4 regions of the Halobacillus sp. KGW1 genome follow, and region 1 is predicted to be linked to each of the others. Evidence: riboswitches for the same ligand, from Rfam matches in the RefSeq annotation. Region 1 holds a riboswitch; each other region holds the start of a gene.
What was found. Region 1 has a riboswitch for cobalamin ahead of metE (5-methyltetrahydropteroyltriglutamate--homocysteine S-methyltransferase). Riboswitches for the same ligand answer to the same signal wherever they lie in the genome.
Positions count from the first base shown of each region.

Region 2: it holds a riboswitch for cobalamin, as region 1 does, so the genes downstream of both, AXG56_RS17080 (hypothetical protein) here and metE (5-methyltetrahydropteroyltriglutamate--homocysteine S-methyltransferase) in region 1, are expected to answer to the same signal.
Region 3: it holds a riboswitch for cobalamin, as region 1 does, so the genes downstream of both, AXG56_RS05720 (DUF4430 domain-containing protein) here and metE (5-methyltetrahydropteroyltriglutamate--homocysteine S-methyltransferase) in region 1, are expected to answer to the same signal.
Region 4: it holds a riboswitch for cobalamin, as region 1 does, so the genes downstream of both, AXG56_RS17850 (ribonucleoside-diphosphate reductase subunit alpha) here and metE (5-methyltetrahydropteroyltriglutamate--homocysteine S-methyltransferase) in region 1, are expected to answer to the same signal.

Region 1 is NZ_LSOC01000004.1:279,336-284,588, reverse strand. Features, by position in the region: gene AXG56_RS16310 (cryptochrome/photolyase family protein) at 1-40, shown strand, start outside; gene metE (5-methyltetrahydropteroyltriglutamate--homocysteine S-methyltransferase) at 87-2,387, opposite strand; cobalamin riboswitch at 2,533-2,717, opposite strand; SAM riboswitch class I at 2,772-2,875, opposite strand; gene AXG56_RS16300 (deoxyribodipyrimidine photo-lyase) at 3,045-4,538, shown strand; gene AXG56_RS16295 (Fe(3+) dicitrate ABC transporter substrate-binding protein) at 4,681-5,253, shown strand, end outside.
Region 2 is NZ_LSOC01000004.1:461,937-467,189, reverse strand. Features, by position in the region: gene AXG56_RS17090 (bifunctional 2-methylcitrate dehydratase/aconitate hydratase) at 1-833, opposite strand, end outside; gene mmgD (citrate synthase) at 898-2,013, opposite strand; gene AXG56_RS17080 (hypothetical protein) at 2,052-2,252, opposite strand; cobalamin riboswitch at 2,416-2,613, opposite strand; gene AXG56_RS17075 (SDR family oxidoreductase) at 2,779-3,429, shown strand; gene AXG56_RS17070 (DHHA1 domain-containing protein) at 3,569-4,750, shown strand; gene AXG56_RS17065 (LTA synthase family protein) at 4,996-5,253, shown strand, end outside.
Region 3 is NZ_LSOC01000002.1:981,122-986,374, forward strand. Features, by position in the region: gene AXG56_RS05695 (ferredoxin) at 99-347, shown strand; gene AXG56_RS05700 (helix-turn-helix transcriptional regulator) at 390-830, opposite strand; gene AXG56_RS05705 (hypothetical protein) at 912-2,000, opposite strand; gene sigX (RNA polymerase sigma factor SigX) at 1,993-2,529, opposite strand; gene AXG56_RS05715 (ECF transporter S component) at 2,630-3,154, opposite strand; gene AXG56_RS05720 (DUF4430 domain-containing protein) at 3,161-3,562, opposite strand; cobalamin riboswitch at 3,710-3,887, opposite strand; gene AXG56_RS05725 (ATP-binding protein) at 3,937-5,253, opposite strand, start outside.
Region 4 is NZ_LSOC01000005.1:73,684-78,936, forward strand. Features, by position in the region: gene AXG56_RS17830 (DUF2254 domain-containing protein) at 1-290, shown strand, start outside; gene AXG56_RS17835 (pyridoxamine 5'-phosphate oxidase family protein) at 357-782, opposite strand; gene AXG56_RS17840 (alpha/beta fold hydrolase) at 1,017-1,901, shown strand; gene AXG56_RS17845 (class I SAM-dependent methyltransferase) at 1,970-2,647, opposite strand; cobalamin riboswitch at 2,840-3,017, shown strand; gene AXG56_RS17850 (ribonucleoside-diphosphate reductase subunit alpha) at 3,159-5,253, shown strand, end outside.

The sequences.
Region 1 (5,253 bases):
CCTTAAGCAGCAGCTGACGAAAGGGACGCTTGAGGCATAACCAAACGGCACACCGATGGAAGGTGTGCCGTTTGGTTTCTTCTATATTATTGGAGAATGGTTGTCTTTTGCTGCTCGCGTATGTTTTGAGCAGCTTGCTGCATGTGATGAAGGGAAGCAAGTGTTTCCTTGATCCCGCGTGTCTTTAATCCGCAGTCGGGATTGATCCAGAACTGGCGTGGATCGAGCACTTTCAGAGCACGACGGATGCTTTGTTCCATTTCTTCCACACTTGGAATCCGCGGGCTGTGAATGTCGTAAACGCCGAGTCCGATACCTTTATCGTATGCGAACGTTTCGAAAGCTTCAATCAGTTCCCCATGGCTGCGGGCAGTTTCAATGGAAATGACGTCCGCATCCAGTTTGTCAATCGTGGCAATGATTCTGCCGAATTCCGAATAACACATGTGCGTATGGATTTGCGTTTCATCTGCCGCTGCAGCGGTCGCAAGTAAAAAGGCGCGGACAGATTGGTCAAGGTACGTCGCTTGTTTATTGGATTTCAGCGGCAGCCCCTCACGTAGTGCCGGCTCGTCTACTTGAATCATTCCAATGCCTGCGTCTTCTAAAGCACGGATTTCCTTTTGGAGAGCAAGAGCAATTTGTTCCGTAACCTCTGCAAAAGGGATATCCTCCCGCACGAATGACCAATTCAGGATGGTAATCGGCCCAGTCAGCATCCCTTTGACCGGTTTGTTGGTCAATGACTGTGCATAAGCGCTCTCTTTCACCGTCATAGGAGCCGGTAGAGATACATCTCCGAATATAATGGGAGGCTTCACACAGCGGGAGCCGTAGGACTGCACCCAGGCGTATTCCGTAAAGGCGAAACCGTTCAGCTTCTCACCGAAATATTCTACCATGTCATTCCGCTCGAATTCGCCGTGAACAAGGACGTCGAGGCCGACCTCTTCCTGGTTGGCGATCCATTCGGCCGTCCTTTCCTTTACGAATGCATCGTATGTTTCTTCGCTCCATGCACCTTTTCGGAAGTTGGCGCGGGCCTTTCTGATTTCTGTTGTCTGGGGCAGGCTGCCGATCGTCGTTGTCGGGAGCAGAGGCAGAGCGAACTTTTCCTCCTGTACCTTCTTTCGATTGGAAAATTCGGAGGCACGGGACGGATGTTTGTCTTTCCAACGTTTTACTTCCTGCTGTACGTTCTCGTTCGAGCGGCCTTCGGAATCCGCAAAGGATCTCCAGTTCCGGGAATGTTTCTCCACCTCCGGCAGGATGATTGCTTTTCCTTGATTGACGCCCTTCGTCAGAAGAACCGTTTCTTCCAGTTTCTGATCAGCGAAGGCAAGGACCTGTTTCAGGTCAGATGCCAGCTTCGTTTCCGATTCGGTCGTCACCGGCACGTGAAGCAGGCTGGTGGAAGGCTGGAGAATCAAGCGGTCTTCCGGCACGATCTTTCTGACAGCATCCGTGATCTGCCATGTGTGTTTCCAATCGTTTCGCCAGATGTTTCGGCCGTTAATCACTCCCGCCGCCAATACTTTATCGTTCGGAAAGCCGTGTTCAGCGAGCTGGGACAGGGTTTGGCCGTTATTATCCACGAAATCAAGGCCGATGCCATCTACAGGAAGTTGAATGACGGAATCATAAGCTTCCACCGCTTCAAAGTATGTTTGAAGCAAAAGCTTGATGCCGCTCACTTCTTTAGAAATGGTGTCATAAACCGATTGAACGAAGCGGAGGTCTTTTTCCGATAAGTCAGTAACAAGAATCGGCTCATCGATTTGAACCCAAGCTGCTCCTTCTGCGGCCAATTCTTGAAGCACTTGTATGTAGAGCGGTACCAGTGTCTGCAGCACTTGTTCGAACGGCTGCTTATCAAAACCCTTGGCAAGCTTCAAGTAGGTCACAGGCCCTAGCAGCACCGGTTTTCCATCAATGCCGAGCTGCTCCTTCGCCTCTTTATAATAGCGGAGAGGCCTGTTCTCCAGAAGCACCGGTTTTGTATCCTTTTCAATTTCCGGGACGATATAGTGATAGTTGGTATTAAACCATTTTGTCATGGAGGAGGCTACCGCTGATTCTGTGCCACGGGCGATGTTGAAATACGTTTCCAGTGAAGTAGGTTCCGTATCCTGAAAACGCTTGGGAATGATCCCGAACATGATGGATGTATCCAGAACGTGGTCGTAATAGCTGAAGTCACCGACCGGAATCAAATCGAGCCCTGCTTCTTTTTGTTTCTTCCAATCCTTGTGTCGGAGGGCAGTCAGTTCTTCCACAAGCTCCTGTTCTGTCGTATCTTTCTTCCAATAGCGCTCCAGAGCTTTCTTCCATTCCCGTTTCTCCCCGATACGCGGGTACCCAATTGCTGAACTTCGTGCTTGTTTCATTTCCCATTCCTCCTGCAGTTGTTTTTCAATCCAATAAAAAAATCTCTCTTACCTACAAAGAGAGACGACGGAGTGACATGGGAAGGATACGTCGAAAAAAGGGTAGACGAATCCCGTTGTCAACACCTGCCTATTCCTCGTAGGACCTAGTGCGGGTTCCAGAGGCAGGTCTCCTGACTTATGATCACGGCGGGCTGCGCCTTCCCATCGACTATGATAGTGGCTGCTGCAGCTCCGCTCCCAATTACAGTGGCGGGACCGTGCCGGATTTTCACCGGTCTTCCCTTTTAAGCCGGGGGACACCCCGGCACCTGTGGAACAGATTATTCAGTTGAATAATAAAAAAAGAACCTCTTGTATGAGAGGTTCTGATTGTACGGACCTCTCTTATCTTTCAGAGCATCTGCTCTGCTGGAATTAGCACCACAATCATATCGATCGGTTGCCGGGTTTCGTAGGGCCAGTCCCTCCACCACTCTGAATAAGAGATTGCTATTGGATTGATTACAAGCATACTAGCATGAGAAAAATAGGGTGTCAATCCGCTCTTCTACAATTTTTTCTAGAAAAAGGATGGAGAGGGGCGAGTATCAACGGGTGAAAAAAATCTATCGAAAAGGTAGAATGTAGGGTATTACTACTCGGGAGCTGGTTATTTTGTTGCGTGTCGTCTGGTTCAAGCGGGACCTTCGTCTCCATGATCATGCACCATTATATAATGCGGTACAGTCGGGAGACATGGTTCTTCCGCTTTACGTTGCAGAACCTTCCATCTGGCAGGGGCAGGAGCTGTCTGCCCGCCATTATCAATTTGTGAAAGAGAGCCTCCATGATCTGCAGAAGGAGTTAAAGCAGAGAGGCGGTCGGTTATTCGTCGCTGTGGGGGAGATGGAAACAGTGCTGGAAGAGATATACGAGACATATGGTCCGTTTTCTCTGCATGCGCATGAAGAAAATGGAACACCGGTCACGTTTTCAAGAGATCAGAGAGTAAGGTCGTGGATGAAGCAAAAGGGGTTAACCATGAAAGAAGATCAACCATTCGGAGTCTTCCGTGGCTTGAACTCAAGGGACGGATTTTCTGAGCGCTGGGAACAGTTCATGAAGCATCCGGTCTTTCCTGTACCGGAAAAAATCCCTTGCGTCCCGGAAAAGGAATCCGTGTTGACGTTGAATCTGGACCAATTGGACTCGCTGTATGTCGGCGGTTCGACGCTTGATAAAGGACAGAAGGGAGGAGTGGAAGAAGCACATCGGACGTTGGACAGCTTTTTAAGGGTACGCTTCCATTCCTATTCTTATCACATATCGAAACCACTGAAATCAGCACGATCTGGAAGTCGTCTGTCTCCATATCTTGCCTGGGGAAACATATCCCTCCGCTTCGTTGTCCAGCAGACTTGGATGAAGATCAGGGCATGCAGCGATGCGGGAGAAAGAAAGCAGCTGGAGAATTTCTTGTCCCGTCTTTACTGGCACTGCCATTTCATCCAGCGTTTGGAGGATGAGCCCGAAATCGCGGAAGAGTCGATGAATCCTGCTTTTGATCAAGTGTACGAGGAATGGAATGAAGAAGCATTCCGCCGCTGGTATCAAGGAAGTACCGGATTCCCGATGATCGATGCCGCCATGCGTGCCCTTCATGAGACTGGCTGGATCAATTTTCGTTCCAGGGCGATGGTCGTTTCCTTTGCCTGTCATACATTAAGACTGGATTGGCGAAAACCAGCCCGTGCACTGGCGGGGTTGTTCCTCGATTATGAACCGGGAATCCATTACAGCCAAATGCAGATGCAGGCTGGTACGACAGGTTTCCATACCATCCGAGTCTATAATCCTGTCAAACAGGGACTCGACCACGACCCGGGCGGGGCTTTTATCCGGACTTATATTCCGGAGCTTCGCGGCATTCCTGCGTCTTTCATTCACGAGCCATGGAAGCTTCCTTCGTTTGCCTCCTTGGAATATCCGGCTCCCATGATCGATATCCAAGCAGCAACGAAGAAAGCACGGGATACCTTATGGGCTGTGAAGGAGTCGCAAACAGCTGAAGACGAGGCTGGCAAACAGCTTAGGAAACATGGTTCTCGCAAGGGTGTAAGGAAAAGAGAGACGGTGGATTCGGAGCAGCTTTCCTTTGATTTATTCTAAGCGGCCTTTTAAGAAAGCGGCCGCTTTTTTGTTCGAAAATTTTCCTAAGGAAGCTTTTCAACGGTGGGAATTACTGCTACAATTAACGAAGTTAATTAAGAATGATTATCATTATAGATGTTGGAAGTTGGAGGTAGTCAAAGTGAAAGCAACGAAGTTTTGGTTAGTTACTATTTTATGTATCGCCGGTTTTGTTCTTGCTGGATGCGGCGCTGAATCCGCAAATCAGGAAGATCAAGGAGATTCGAAGGAAGACACAAGAACGATTGAACATCAGCTGGGAAAGACGGAGATAGAAGGAACTCCAGAGCGTGTAGTTGCTCTCGAATTTTCCTTCGTCGACAGCTTATGGGAGCTTGGTATTACACCGGTTGGAATCGCTCATGAGAACGATGACGATGTGGAAGGTTTGCTTGGTGAGAAAATCGACTATACATCTGTCGGAACTAGACAGCAGCCAAGTTTGGAAGTGATCGCTTCGCTGCAGCCGGACTTGATTATCGCCGATGAGAATCGTCACTCCGCGATATACGATCAGCTGCAGGAAATTGCACCGACGATTGTGTTAAAGAGCAGGAACTCTACATATGAAGAGAATCTGGAATCGTTCTCAACAATCGGTAAAGCTGTAGGCAAAGAGAAGGAAGCAGAGGAACGTCTCGAGGAGCATAAGAAGACGATTGAGAGCTATAAATCAGAAGTCGATCCGGACGAA
Region 2 (5,253 bases), 180 kb from region 1:
ATGACATAGGAACCGAGCGGGCGGGCCAGTGTCAGCTTTTTCCCGCTGAACAGGACATCCTGAAAGCCCCACCCTGGCGCAGATAATGCTGTGGGATATCCCATTTCTCCTTTTCTCGTCATTAAAGCCAGACGGACACCCCTGCTTGTCGCATCACCGGCAGCCCAGGATTTCCGTGATCCGGTGTTTGGCGCGTGGCGGTATGTGCGGAGACTGGAATTATCGACCCATGCCTGCGAGACGGCATCGGTGACTTCTTCCTTCGTCCCGCCGAGCATCGCTGTAACAACGGCGGCTGTTGCGACTTTTACGTAAAGGACGTGGTCCAAACCTTCTCTGTTCAGGCTGTTCTCAAGTGCAAGGACACCTTGAATTTCGTGGGCCTTCACCATGTTCACGAGCACGTCCTTCATGTGGAGCGGAGCTTCCCCTGCGGCCAGTCGCCTCCTGCTGATATAGTCGGCGATGGCCAGGATTCCTCCCAGGTTGTCGGAGGGATGCCCCCACTCGGCAGCGAGCCACGTGTCATTGTAGTCGAGCCAACGAATCATACAGCTGATATTGAAGGCGGCATGAACAGGATCCAATTCATAGGAAGTCCCCGGGACACGCGAGCCGTCAGGAACGATAGTACCAGGAACGATGGGACCGAGGTGTTTCGTGCATTCCGGGTATCGAAGGGCGAGAAACCCGCAGCCAAGCGAATCCATCAGGACGTACTGGGCTGTCTGCAACGCTTCCTCGCTGGTAACTTCTTCGTGAACCGCATAAGCAGCGATTTCCTCCAATAATGGATCGGTTTCCTTGAGGGTATTCATTTTCACTTCTTCCATTTCATCTCCACCTTTACAAAGAATATGTACCATACAGCCGGGCAGGCAGCCCGGCTTTCTTCCTTTATGGATGCAGATCCCGCGGGCCGGAATAAAGGACACGGGGACGGAACAACTTGTTGTTGGCGTATTGTTCTGTGACATGGGCACAGAGGCCGAGGGTTCTTGCAGCAAAGAAGATCGGCGTGTACAAAGCGATTGGAACAGAAAGAAGGTAATAGACAGGAGCAGCGTAGTAATCCAGATTCGGATATAGATTTTTTTCTTCTTTCATGACGGCTTCTCCTGCTTCGCACATGTCAAACAGGTCTTCACGTTTTTTTTCTTTTGCGAGTTCCCGAAGAGCTTCTTTCATGAGGGAAGCCCGTGGGTCCATGCGATTCCTATACACTCGATGACCGAATCCCATCACCTTTTCTTTCTTCTGGAGCTTTTCATAGAGCAGGTGACGGAATCCGTCGGTCGTTTTTCCTTCAAGCAGCATATGCATGACCGCTTCATTCGCACCGCCGTGAAGATTCCCTTTTAAGGAGGCGACGGCACCGGTCAAGGCACCATACAAGTCGGCATTCGTCGATGCGATGACCCGGGCGGTGAAGGTCGAGTTCGGCATTTCGTGCTCGCTGTAGAGCAACAGGGAACGGTCGAAGAACTTCACCTCCTGCTCCGATGGTATCGTACCGGTGATCATGTATAAGAAATTCGCGCTGTAAGAGAGTTCCTCCCTGGGCTCGATGACCGGTTCCTGCTGCAGGATGTGGTAACTGTTAGCGACGATGTTCGGAATTTTAGCCAGTAAACGCAGCGCTGTCGTACGCATGACCTCCGGTGAGTGGTCTTCCAGCCTTTCATCGTGGCCGGCAAGGGCGGAAACGCCTGTCCGCAGCGCATCCATCGGGTGTGTAGAGGACGGAAGCTTTTCGAAAAGCGTAAAAAATCCTTGCGGCAGGGAATATTCCTTTATTAAAGAAGCTTCGATATTTGATCGTTCTGCACCTGCAGGGAGACTGCCGTGAAGCAGAAGATGAATCAAGTCTGTATAGGTCTTACAGCCGGCAAGCTCAATCAGTTCATAGCCGCGGATGACAATTTCCTCATTCTCTGTATCCAGGTAGGAAAGCTGCGTCTCTGCAGCAATCACACCATCAAGACCAGGTCGATAGATCATTTGATCAGGCATAGACATCCTCCTTATAGTAACCGCTTACAAAAATAAGATCAGGACAGCGAATGCTTACCGAAAAGTTCTTCGCGGACAAGGGCGTATGCTTTTTCTAAACGAATTCGTTCTTCCGAGTCACGGCATTCCTTCTGCCATTGTTCGAACGTCTCCTCCAGTGTACTTGGAAGAGCGGCGTAGAACTGATTCATAATAGATGCTTTAAAAAGGTCGATATAGCTGTCTATCGGATCATTCATAGAGACACCTCTATTTCATTCGGAAATAAAGCCAATAAAAAAACAACTTCCCCAAGAAGTTGTCAAGCTGCGTTCTTCATAGGAAAAGCAAATAAGATCCGCAGCCATGCGTATCCATCCTTCTCCTGAAACGGCACTTCACACCCCCTATCCTCGTAGGTACATGATGTTCGCTGAAACGGGCAGGTCTCCTGGCTTATGATCATCGCTCCCTGAACCCTTCCCATTCCCGCCTGATGGCGGGGACAGTGGTCCTTCAGTTCGCTCCCAATTACAGTTGCGGGACAGCACCGGCTTTTCACCGGTTTCCCTTTTAAGCAGGCAGCATTTGTGCGCCTGCACCCGAATCAAAACGTATTCAGTTGTCACAGTTCAATATATCAAACAATCCATAAATAAACAATATTTTCCTTTCTTCCCCGTGGTAGGAACAGCTGGGATGTTTGCTTTTTATAAAAAAAGGTTACATATCTTACAGGTGAACAAACTATACCATGTATGTTTTCCATAGAAAGGATGAGTGAGAGTGAAAGTTCTTGTAGTAGGTGCAAATGGTCAAGTCGGTAAACATCTGGTTGAGAAAATCCAGGACAGCGAAAAAGTAGAAGCCGTCGCTATGATCCGCAAAGAGGAGCAGGCGTCCTACTTCAAAGATTTAGGAGCCGAAACGGTCCTTATTGACTTGGAAGACGACACGGAAACCATTGCAAAAGCGTTTAAAGGAGTGGACGCTGTCGTATTTACAGCGGGATCCGGTCCGAATACCGGCCCTGATAAAACAGTAATGATCGACCTTGACGGTGCGGTGAAGACGATCGAAGCATCGAAGCAGGCAGGTGTGAAGCGCTACGTCATGATCAGTTCTTTCGATACGACGCGGGAAGCGATTCAGGAAGCACCGGCTTCTTTCGCTCCTTATGTCATTGCGAAGCACTATGCAGATGACTGGCTGCGACGAACGGATCTGGATTACACGATCATCCACCCGGGAATGTTGACGAACGATGCGGGTACGGGTGAAGTGGAAGCGGCTGAGAAAGTCGAACGCGGGGAAATTTCCCGTGAAGACGTGGCGAGCGTCATTCTTGCGACATTGGAAAATGAGGCAACAATCGGTAAGGAATTCCAAGTGGTCGGGGGAAATACGACCGTCCGCGATGCTGTAGGATCTTTATAATTATCAGGAAGACTCTCGAAGGCTCTGCTGGAAACAGCGGAGTCTTCTTTATTGTTTCGTCGATTTCCCGGGAAATATGTGGCGGCACCATGTGAAAAAATGCTACGATTCCCGTAGGATATACATAGGAGGAAAGTATATGACACGGAAATTATATTATGAAGATGCTTATTTGACAGCATTTGATACAACCATTGCCCGTACCGGGCAGGATGATAACGGATTTTTCGTCATTCTTGAAGAAACAGCCTTTTATCCAACCGGCGGCGGCCAGCCGAGTGATCGAGGAGCTTTGAACGGAGCACCGGTTTCGGGTGTGGAAGAAGTGGACCGCGATATCCGTCATTATTTGGAGGAGCCGATGGTCGTCGGAGGTACCGTCCATGGGGAAATTGACTGGGCCAGACGCTTTGACCATATGCAGCAGCATTGCGGGCAGCATATCCTTTCTGCAGTCATGGAAGATCGTTTTCAGTGGCAGACGACCAGCTTCCATCTGGGTGAGGAAACGGTCACGATCGATTTGGATACTTCTGAGCTTCTGGAAGAAACGCTTACAGAAGCGGAAGCAGAGGTCAACCGCTTGATCCTGAAAAATATTAAGGGGGAAACAGCATGGATGACGGCGGAAGAGGCGGGGAAGTATCCTTTGCGTAAGAAACTCGCCGTCACGGAAAATGTCCGTCTCGTCATGATTCCGGGCGTTGATTATAATGGCTGCGGCGGAACACATCCGCAGGCGACCGGGGAAGTAAGGGCTGTCAAGCTTCTGGGCTGGACTAAGAATAAGGGTCAGGTGCGCCTGGAATTTGTCTGCGGAGAACGCCTGCTTGGACAGTTCGGAAAGAAACATCGACTGTTGACGGAGTTGAAGCAGCTCGTTGCCCGTCCCGAGGAGGCGCTGCCGGAGGAAATCGTTGAGCTGAATGAAAAAAGCAAAGAGAAGGATAAGTACATCTTGGATTTGGAGAGTAAGCTGATCGGCTATGAAGCGAAGGAGCTTGTGGAACAAGGAGAGCAGAAACAGTTTCTCTCTGCAGTATATCAGGACCGTTCCATTAAGCAGCTCCAGACTTTAGGGCAGGCTGTGTTGAACGAAACGACGGATGCCTGTGTCCTGCTCGTCAGTGAACAGGAAGATGCCCTCCAGTTTGTACTTGCCTGTGGCAGCGGACTGGACAGAAATATGAATGACGTGGCGAAACAAGTGTTGCCGCATATCGAGGGAAAAGGCGGAGGAAAACCGCATTTTGTCCAGGGTGGCGGCAAGAAACGAATCAAAGCTGATGCATTTGTGGAGCTGGTAAAGAATATAGTTTAAAAAGAGTCCCCCTGAACTCCAGGAAGCGCCTGTCGCTTTCTGGAGTTTTTTATCATCTTACGGTAACTGTTGTGTAATAGTGGTGTAATAGTATTAAGAACATATAACAGTTCCATTATTGTTGCGTTTTTTTATTGTAAATGTGGTATTATCAATCTTGTTCTCCTACGCATGCTTAATTTTAATTGGTATCAGCTATTGATGGAACATAAATAAATTAGATCACTATTTACGGAGGTTGTATCATGTTTTCTAAATTTAAAACAAAGATGGAAAACCCCGAATTCAAGAAGAAATTCATGATTTATGCTGCTGTCATTGCAATTTTCTGGGCGAAGATGTATTACGTTCAGGGCAGTGTCTTCACGTTGAATATTGAAAATGCCAATGAAGCGGCTATTCTTGCATTCAACCCACTGAGCAGTATTTTCCTACTATTCGGTGTCGGTATTCTTCTTGGCGGCCGTAAGGGAATGCTGGGGATGTATATATTCGGGTCCTTA
Region 3 (5,253 bases), on a different contig from region 1:
CTTCCTATTGAAAAGTATATAAGCTGGATTTACAATGAATGGTGTACTTATGTAAATCTGTCTATTTAATAATCGTTTGGACAAAGGAGGATTTCACGGTGGCTAAGTTCACTATTGTGGACCAGGATACGTGCATCGCATGCGGGGCATGCGGCGCAGCTGCACCTGACATATATGATTATGATGATGAGGGAATTGCTTATGCAGTACTCGATGATAACAAAGGATCGTTCGAGGTCCCGGAACTGTATGAAGAAGATATGGAAGACGCTTTCGAAGGGTGTCCGACAGATTCAATAAAAATTGCCGACACACCCTTTGACGGAGACCCTTTGAAACACGAATAGTTTGCAGCCCCTCCCGATATCGGCAGGGGCTTTTTTTTACAGTTAAGTCCAACGGTCGAGAGTCATTTCTGCTTCTGTACGATCCACACTGGTGAAACGTCTTCCTGTATTATAGTCACTAATCCGGTAATGGCCGCTTACAGCGTGCTGCTCCATGACAACACTGCCTTTCTCCTCCAAAGGCTTCCAGTACCATTCCTCTTGGCGAGAAGCTTCCCACTCGTACCGTTGATGGGCAATAGTCAATGCCGTTTCCAGCGGGGAATCACCGCAGGCTGCTTTTAACACACTACTTCCCGGAAACAGTGCGATGACGGCCACTACGGTCGTCCATCCCGCTAAAATACGCCCTTTTTCAATCTGCACGAGCGTTTTTTTCGAGACACCGATGATCACCGCCATTTGATCTTGTGTGTAGCCCTGTTCCACACGTATCAGTTTTATCTTATCGGAGATGATTGCTATCAACTGTTCTTTGTCCATTCCCATCTTCCCCTTTTTGATATTTCCATTTTAACATGATTCATCGCTGTCCACTATCTGCAGGGCTTTGACTATTGACCATCAATTCGGAGCGAGAAGATTAATAACCTCAGGAGTAGGTATAGGGTGACGAAAATCGTAGGCACCTTTCTCTCGTTCCAGGCCGCTGAACTTCACTTCCCGATAACCGGCCGAAAATGCCGTTGCAAGCAAAGCATCCACCATTTCCCTTCTTTCCCTTTCATCCTTGAAGGCATGGTGATCTACATCAAGATACAAACGCTCTTTATCTTCCTTAACGACGGACAAACGAACATGATCTGGAATTGGAGACTCAAGCTGTGGAAAAGGAGCATTCTTTCCCATCTCTGTAAGGAGATCCGAAAAGTCTGCATCATCATCTGCTTGTACGGGAGTGAGCAGCGATTTTGTGGAAGCATCATAGTGATAAATAAGAAAATAATACGTTTCTTCTGAAACTACAGGCAGTTTATCGGTCACACCATAATTACCGATGGCAACCTGTTTCCCGTCAGAAGTCTTCACATCAACGGAATCTGAGGCATATCCGGATAATTCCCACCTCACACTTTCCACGACAGACCTAGCCCATGAACTCCCGCTGACTTGATAGTTCTCAGGAAATACCGCTCTCGCTTTTCCATTCTCTTCATCTATCTCGTAATCCACTTCAGGAACAGTACGCGGAGAAAGTCCGAAAGTGTCTGGGTCCACTCTCGTTTCTTCGGAAGCGAGTGTGATTGGAATGACGAACTCTCCATTCCTGTCCGGGAAGGCCTGCACCCTCATCCCGGATTTGCGGGTATCTGCAACCAGTGACAGTGTATGTGTCGGCATATCCAATCCAGCTCCTTCCAAAACGGGTGGTAATGGGACAAATTCCCCTTCCCTCGTGTCTGTTTGCTGCGCCCCTTGTTCAGGAAGGGGCTGCAGGATTTCCTGAACAAACGGGAGAGAGACTGCAAGGAGAGAGAGAACGGTAAGAATAGATAATAGAGGAACAATCCGGTGCCGCTTCTTCCTCACACCACGATTTATCCTTCTTTCAACAGCGCGATACACCTCCCCCTGCTCCCTTTTGTCTTCCAAAGAAGGTAACTGAGAAAGCCACTGCTTCACATCCTGGTCTGATATTTTTTTCTTACTCAATGTCTCCTCCTCCTTCCCTCGCTTTTTCTATATGGGTTCTCAAGGCTTTCATACCACGATGCTGCGTCGTTTTCACTTTGCTTTCACTGAAAGAAAGAGCCTCTGCTGTTTCCTGAATGGACATTCCCTGCAAATAGCGGAGTATGAGCACACTCCTCTGATTAAAAGAACACTTATCCAAAGCTCTGTACATTTCCTTCACCTCTTCGTTCATTACAGCCACTTCCTCAGGCAGAGGGAGACCATCGCGTAAGCTCTCCTTATTCTTCGTCCAATCAAATGTTTCTATAATACGATCCCTTTTTCTCTTCTGCTTCCGAAAATAGTCGATGGCCACGTGACGGGCAATGGAAAGCAGCCACGTCTTTTCTGAGCTTTGCTTTCGAAAGGAATGATAGGATTTTATGACACGTATGTACACTTCCTGCACGAGATCTTCTGCAACAGCACGGTCCTTGACCATATAGATAAGAAATTGAAATAAATCCCGGTGATGTTGCTTATACAGTTCATCAAAGAACGATTTCAAAACAGTACCCCCTGAATCACCTATGTATATAGTCGTAACAAATAGGAGATCGTTACACTACCTATACTAATACGAAAAAAAAAGAAAAAGCTACCCTGTTCTAGGGCAGCTTTCCTGCTGGGTCCAATCTATGGTTTGTTAATGGGTAACGTCTGAACAACCGTCCTAATACAGGAGCCATAACAATCAGAAAAACAGTGTTTGAAACCGCATGATTGATGTCCATAGGAATCCCTGCCAGATAATAGGCCCAGAAGGGCTGTCCTGCGACATGCATCGTGAGAGACAGGACAAAGCCATAGAAGATACCACTCAAAAAACCATATACAGATAACAACCATACCGGAAGCTTAGGAAGAATCTTACCTAAGATACCTGCTCCGACACCGATTAAACCCCAGGCTGTTATCTGCCATACGGTCCACATACCCATGCCGAGGAGGAGGTTGGAAGTCAGTGTCGTTACGAAAGCAACCAGTACACCTCCAACTGGACCCAGCCAAAATCCGGCGATGATAATAATCGCCGTTACAGGCTGGACATTAGGAATATTGGCAAGAGCCATTCGGCCCGCAACAGCTAATGCTGACAGCATGGCAATCAACGTCAGTTTATATGTGTTCATAGTTGGTCATTCCCACGCATGATAATCGAAGGTAACCTGATCTCCATCTTTCAATTCATAATCTTCTGCGCCGACTTGACCTTCTTCTCCATTGACGGTGTACATCCATGCTTTCTTTTCATCGCCTCCAACACCTTCAATGGAGTTGATGAATCCTCCGGACTGTTCCACTTTGAAATTGTCCTCCATCACCTCCATCAGATTCGCACCTTCTTCGGCAGTAATTGATTCAGAAGCAATTTCTTCGGCACCATTATCTTGTGAAAGCTCCACCTCTACGGTAATTTCCTGTTCCTGCTGTTCGGTCGTTTCTGCACTCTTTTCTTCATCTTCCTGCGCGCCGCATCCTGCCAAAACACCGACGGCAAGGAAGGCCGCCATCATCAGGCGATACCATTTCTGTAACATTTTTTTCTCCCCTTCTGTCTTTTTGAGGGTTTTGAGTAGCCACAAATAAGAGCCTGCCCCTGTTGGGACAAGCTCTAAGACGAACCAATAGAAGCGGGACTGGCCGCCATTCACCGATCGGTTGCCTCAAATACTCAATCCTCGAAGTATTGAAACGCGAGATCAGGCAGGTCTACTGACTCGTGCGTCATCCTTCCAAGGCTCCTTCCCGTTATCCACAGTGGATCCACCTTTTCGTCGGCACTCACAGTTGCGAGGACAGTTCCGGTTTCCTTACCGGATTCCCATTTTAAGTCTTTCAGACACCTGAATTCTCATTTTATACAGTTCCTTTTTAAGCGTACACGAAACCGTCACAATTGGCAATAAGGGGATTACCCATGAATGAAAGGGATGCGGAAGGTAAAGGTCGTCCCTTCCCCAAGCCTGCTGTGGACGCTGATCTCCCCGTCGTGCCCCTCGACGATGTTCTTTGCAATGGCGAGACCGAGACCGGTTCCTTTCTTATAATCCTTCGTTTTTCGCTTCCTGGATTTGTCCGCCTTATAGAAGCGTTCAAATACAAATGGCAGGTCTTCTTCAGCAATGCCCATACCGCTGTCGTTTACCGAAGCGACCCAGTCATTCCCGTCTGGAACGACCGTCACATTTACTTCTCCGCCTTCTTCCGTGTGGCGGATGGCATTATCAATCAAGTTCGTGAACACTTGTTCAATACGATCCGGATCAAAGGTAAGCCTGCCGAGTTCAGGAGCAAGATCAAGCGTAAGGTTCACCTGTTTATCACCTGCCAGACCACTGAACTTCCGGATAATCTTCTGCATATACGGTCCCATTTCGATCGTATCATGAGCGAGCTGAATATGCCCCGCTTCCATACGGGCCAAATCCAGCAGCTCGTTGACCAATCTGCCGATCCTGAGGGATTCATCATGAATGATCTGAGCCAGCTCGTTTTTGTCTTCTTTAGTTTCTGCAATATCATCCACAATTGCCTCGCTGTATCCCTGAAGCATAGAAATTGGAGTGCGTAGTTCGTGCGAAACATTGGCTATAAAATCTTTACGAAGCTTATTTAGTCTCCGTTCTTCCGTCATATCACGCAGAACCGCGACGGCGCCACGAACCTTTTCCCTGTCATAGAGAGGGGTCATAATGATCACCCATGAGCGACCTTGTACGGATACTTCCACCATGGATTCATGTTCCTCTGTTATAACACTTTGAAAGAGCTCTTTTAAAGGCTCCGGCAGACGAAGCTCCTCTTCCTTATCCCGGGACGGATCCCGTTCGAAATCAGCGGCTTTCAAATACTGCTGGGCTGGAGGGTTCGTTATGAGCACATCTCCTTGACGATTGATGGTTATGACACCGTCCGCCATGGAACGCAGGATCCCTGAGAGTTGTTCTTTCTCTTGATTCAAAGCATTAATATGAAATTTCAACTCTCTTCCCATCCGATTAAAAGCCATGGCAAGCTCGCCGATTTCATCATGCGTTCGGATCGGGATTTTCGTATGAAACTCTCCCTTAGCGAGTTCCATAGCTCCCTTTCTCATTTTAATAAGTGGAGCTGTTATTCTCGTAGACAGGAAAAAGGCAAAAATTGTAGTTAAAATAATCGCGATCCCTGCTCCAAGAAATATGATTTTCGTCGTTTGCTCCGAGGTCTCTTCTACGGTGTCGAGCGA
Region 4 (5,253 bases), on a different contig from region 1:
TTTACAGGGGATTCGGATTTATACGACATTATGCGCGCAGCAACCACCTTATCATTACGGAGTTGATCAGAGGTCTTGGGATGGTGGCAGAATCCATCGACGAATCTAAGCACCAGATGCTGTGGAAGTTCGCCTGCGATACGCTTGACCATATCGAAGAAGAAGTCATTTATACGCTTGATAAGACTTTTCTGCTGCAGGCGATGAACCACTTAGCAGAACTTACAAATAATACATTGGACTATTTCGCTATCGAACGCCGCTTTTACGACGAACTTCCAACTTCTTAAATCCGGAAAAAATAAAAAAGGAAACCCCGGACTGTAACAAGTCGAGGTTTCCTTTTTTGTATCCTTTTACAAATCAAGCGTTGCAGGCGTATCTTCCCCTTCGTTCATTAGACGAATGCTTTCCGGCATAATTTCAAGGACAATATAGTTCGGGTCATCCTTCCCATCAAACCAACGGTTCATGCGCTCCGACCACAACTCTTCTTTAATTTCCTGGTCTTCACGGATCTTCGCCTGTCCTTCCACTTCCAAGTACGTATCCCCGTATCCTTCGCCTTCATAGCCGATCAGAATATGGACATTCGGATTCGCTTCAATTTCATCCGCTTTATGTGTGTCGCTGTTCGTAGGAGTATAGAATGTGAATTGTTCATCATTCCAGAATGTCATATAACGGGTATGAGGTTTGTCATTCTTTACGGTAGCCAACGTACCGATTTTATGTTGTTCCATAATCTGCTTAATCTGGCTCTTTAATTCATCTTGTGTCAATGCAAACAAGCTCCCTTCTCCATATATGCTGCTCTGTCTTTCATACATTTCCAGTTTTCCCCGATAAACGAGAGCTAAACACAAAAATATGCCGTCGGTCATGACACAGCTCTTTAAGGGCAAGCTAAGAAGACCCGTTTCTGCACATGGATGCGCAAATTTGCATAAAATCGTTTTATCCAAAGCCTTCCTTGTTTTACACTGAAGGAAAGACAGGATTCGGGAGGAACAACCATGACTTTACAAATGAAAAATTGGAAATGGCTTTATATTGCATTGGGTTCTATATTTGTAGGGCTGCTCATCCTGATGATCAATTCAAAATCGAGCAGCTCGGAACCGTACCCGCGCGAAGAAGTAACACCGACCTTATTCATTCACGGGTTCAAAGGGGGGCCGAGGAGCTTCCAGACCATGATGGACCGGATGCAGTCCATGAATTGGGGAAAAAAAAGGATGACGGTCTATGTAGCGAACGATGGTACCCTCTCCATCCAGGGAAGCTTCCCCCAGACAAAGAACCCGTTTGTGCAGATATTGTTCGAAGATAATCGCGCCAGTATTTCCAATCAAACAAAATGGGTCGAAAACGTGATGATCCAGCTTCACTCCCGCTACAATGTTCAACAAGTAAATATTATCGGACATTCCATGGGCGGGTTAGCGTCGATCAATTATTTACTGAACGAACCTGCGGACGGCGTACCTGCCGTTAAGAAAGTTGCTGCTATCGCCAGTCCATTTAAAGGCATTCGGAAAGATTCCTATTTTGAATCCAATTACGGGGCCGCAACCGTGGATTTGAGACCAGACTCTGATGCTCTCCAGGATATGGTTAAGAATAAGGATCATTTCTCAGATAATGTAGACGTCCTTGCGGTGGCCGGAATCATCAACAAGGAGTCCCCGGAGCAGGAGCACTGGGATGGTCTTGTCCACGCCTCAAGCGTCCACGGACTGGAAGACATCGTTCCATTCGGCCGTTACTACGAAGAGAGAATTTACCAGCCTCAGGCAACCCACTCCGGCCTCCATGAGCTTGCGGAAGTCGACAGAATAGTGGCTGAATTCTTGTGGGAAACAGTACCCATGCGTTCGACAAGCGGTGAGCATCCTTAATCCAACAAAAAAAGTCCGGAGTTTGCTCCAATGCGCCTTGATGCATTGGTAAGCAACTCCGGATTGTTTTATTCTTTTTCGAAAATAAATACCCACATGAATGTAAGTGCCTGCTTTAATTCTTCTTCAAGCCCCTCCAAGAGACTGTCCTCGACACCACGCTTGTAAACCCCTTGTCCAGCTATTGATCTCCACCCTGTCTCTTCTGCCATCTTCTTCAATTCCCACGGCATCATCGTATTGCATATGACTTGTTCCCCGAACAAGCGGCGATAGCTGTTGGTCCTCGGCATTGCCGTCGGACCAAGCAGTGCGATACAAAGTCTTCCCCCAGGCTTCAGTATCCGCTTCATCTCATTAAGCCCCTGTGAAGGAATCTCCGTCCATTCCAATGAATTGACCGCCATGGCACTATCAAACGAATCATCTTCGAAAGGTAGAGCAGTTAGATCCCCCTGGACGAAGGTAAGTCCTTGTTCCCTGACTCTGGCATTCGCCTTATCAATCATGTCTTTCGACAAATCAACCCCTGTGACCTCATATCCTTTCTGCCAAAGCCGGAAAGATCCATAGCCGTCTCCACAGCCGAGGTCGGCTACTTTTCCTTTCAGGATATGATTCTCAAGAAAGGGAAGGATCGTACTTCGACTTCCTTCGTCCCACATTTCCTTGCTTTTTGAACTCCACATCCCGGCACGGTCGTCCCACTGCCTTTCTGCTTCTTTATGCCAATCGAACTTAACCATTTCCTCACTCGCCTTTCCGCTTCTTATATATATTTCTTCTTATAAAATTATACCTTACACCAATGCGCTGTGTCTGGGTTTTGATGCTTGGAGGTATTTGTTGTAGAATGGAAAAGGCTTGAATGTTATTTCGTTGTCCGTTATGATAGAAACACAAGATAAGCTAATAAAATTAATCTGAACAACTACATATAGTATTTGCGAACAGAAGATGCCACAAGGCTTAATAGGGAATCCGGTAACCAATCCGGAGCTGCCCCCGCAACTGTACGCATCCGCGAAATGGAAGATTCCACTGTGCCGCGCACGGGAAGGACCAGAGTAAGATCGGATGCCAGCCAGGAGACCTATCTTCGTTCGGCAGAGTTTCAACTTCTTCGGGGATTGAGAAGATGAAGCGATGGAACGAGGACTTTTTTGTGTCTCGCATCGTTTCATGGTTTCATCCACTCCCTTTCCCGGAGTGGATTTTTTTATTTTATATGTAGATATCAGATCAAGGAGTGAAACCATGAGCGTATCAGCAATTAAAGACCAATGGAAAGAAAGATTAGAAGCTTGGAAAACCGAGTTCCCTATGCTTGATCTGGATCGCATCATCCATAAAATTCCTAACTTAGGTTTTGAACATATGACGGAACAGGACCAGCGCCACGCTCTTATTCTCGAGTGTCTGGCTGAGGTCGATGAAATGGAACCGGATTGGACATTTGCAGCCAGCAGAATGCTGCTTGAGCAGATGTATGAGGAAGCTTCCAGTAACCGCGGAACAAACAAGGAATATGAAGATTTTCATGGTCTAATCTGCACGTTGATTAAGAAAGGCATCTATTCCGAGAAGCTGCTTACATATTACTCAGAGGAAGATATATACCAATTAGAAAAAGCACTCGCCCCTGAACGTGACCATCAATTCACCTACATTGGTTTGAAGACATTGAGTGACAGATATATTGCAAGAAGTAAAGAGAAAGAAGTTTATGAACTTCCTCAAGAGCGCTTTATGATCATTGCAATGGTCTTAATGTCACAAGAAGAAGCACCAAAACGGTTGGCACTCGTAAAAGAAGCCTACTGGGCTTTGAGTCATTTATACATGACTGTAGCCACCCCGACTTTAGCAAATGCGGGGAAACGTTATGGTCAGCTGAGCTCCTGCTTCATCGATACGGTAGATGACAGCCTTCAGGGCATCTACGACAGCAACACAGACATCGCCAATCTCAGTAAGCACGGAGGAGGGATCGGAGTCTATCTCGGCAAAATCCGCAGCCGCGGCAGTGATATCCGTGGATTTAAAGGGGTTTCCTCCGGCGTCCTTCCTTGGATGAAGCAGTTAAACAATACAGCCGTGAGCGTCGATCAGCTCGGACAGCGTCAAGGTGCCGTCGCTGTATATCTTGACATATGGCATAAAGACATTTTCCCGTTTCTTGACAGCCGATTGAACAACGGAGATGAACGGCAGCGGACGCACGACCTGTTCACAGGCGTATCCATTCCGGACATCTTCATGGAAGCAGTGGAGAATCGGGAAGACTGGTACTTGTTTGACCCTCACGAAGTACGCAAAGTCATGGGATTTTCGCTGGAAGATTATTTCGATGAAAAACGCGGCGAAGGCTCTTTCAGAGATAAATACCAGGCATGTGTAGAGAACCCGGAGCTTTCCAAAGAAACTGTGCCCGCCATTGAAATTATGAAACGGATCATGGTTGGACAGTTGGAGACCGGAACACCATACATGTTCTATCGGGACGAAGTAAACCGGATGAATCCAAACAACCATGCCGGCATGATTTATTGCAGTAATCTGTGTACAGAAATAGCACAGAATCAAAGACCTACCACTCAATCCGAACAATACGTGGAAGACGGGAAGATCATTACCGTCCATAATCCTGGTGATTTCGTCGTGTGTAACCTTTCCAGCATCAATCTGGGCCGTGCGGTTCCAGCCGGTGTGCTTCCACGTTTGATTGCAATCCAAGTACGTATGCTCGACAACGTAATTGAACAAAACACCATTCCTGTACTACAGGCGCAATTGACCAATCAGAAATATCGCGGCGTAGGTCTAGGAACCTTCGGCTGGGCCCACCTGCTTGCAAAGAAGAAGATTGCCTGGGAATCAGAAGAAGCACTCGCCTATACAGAGGAAGTGTACGAAGCGGTTGCTTATCACGCGATAGAAGCAAGCAGTGAGCTGGCTCAAGAAAAAGGAAGCTACCCTCTATTTGAAGGTTCTGACTGGCAGACCGGGGAATTTTTTGTTAAACGATCGTTTGACCAAGACCGCACATGGAACTGGAATGAGCTGAGAAATAAAGTAGCGACACAAGGAATGCGGAACGGATACCTGCTCGCTGTCGCTCCAAACTCCAGCACTTCCCTGATAGCAGGAAGCACAGCAAGCATCGATCCGATTTTCAAAAAGTTCTACTCAGAAGAGAAGAAAGACTACAAGATTCCAGTAACCGCACCAGAGCTCGATCACACGACTTACGGGTATTATAAATCCGCTTACGATATTGATCAGCATACTAGCATCAAGCAGAACAGTATCCGCCAGCGATTCATCGATCAGGCCATTTCCTTCAATATGT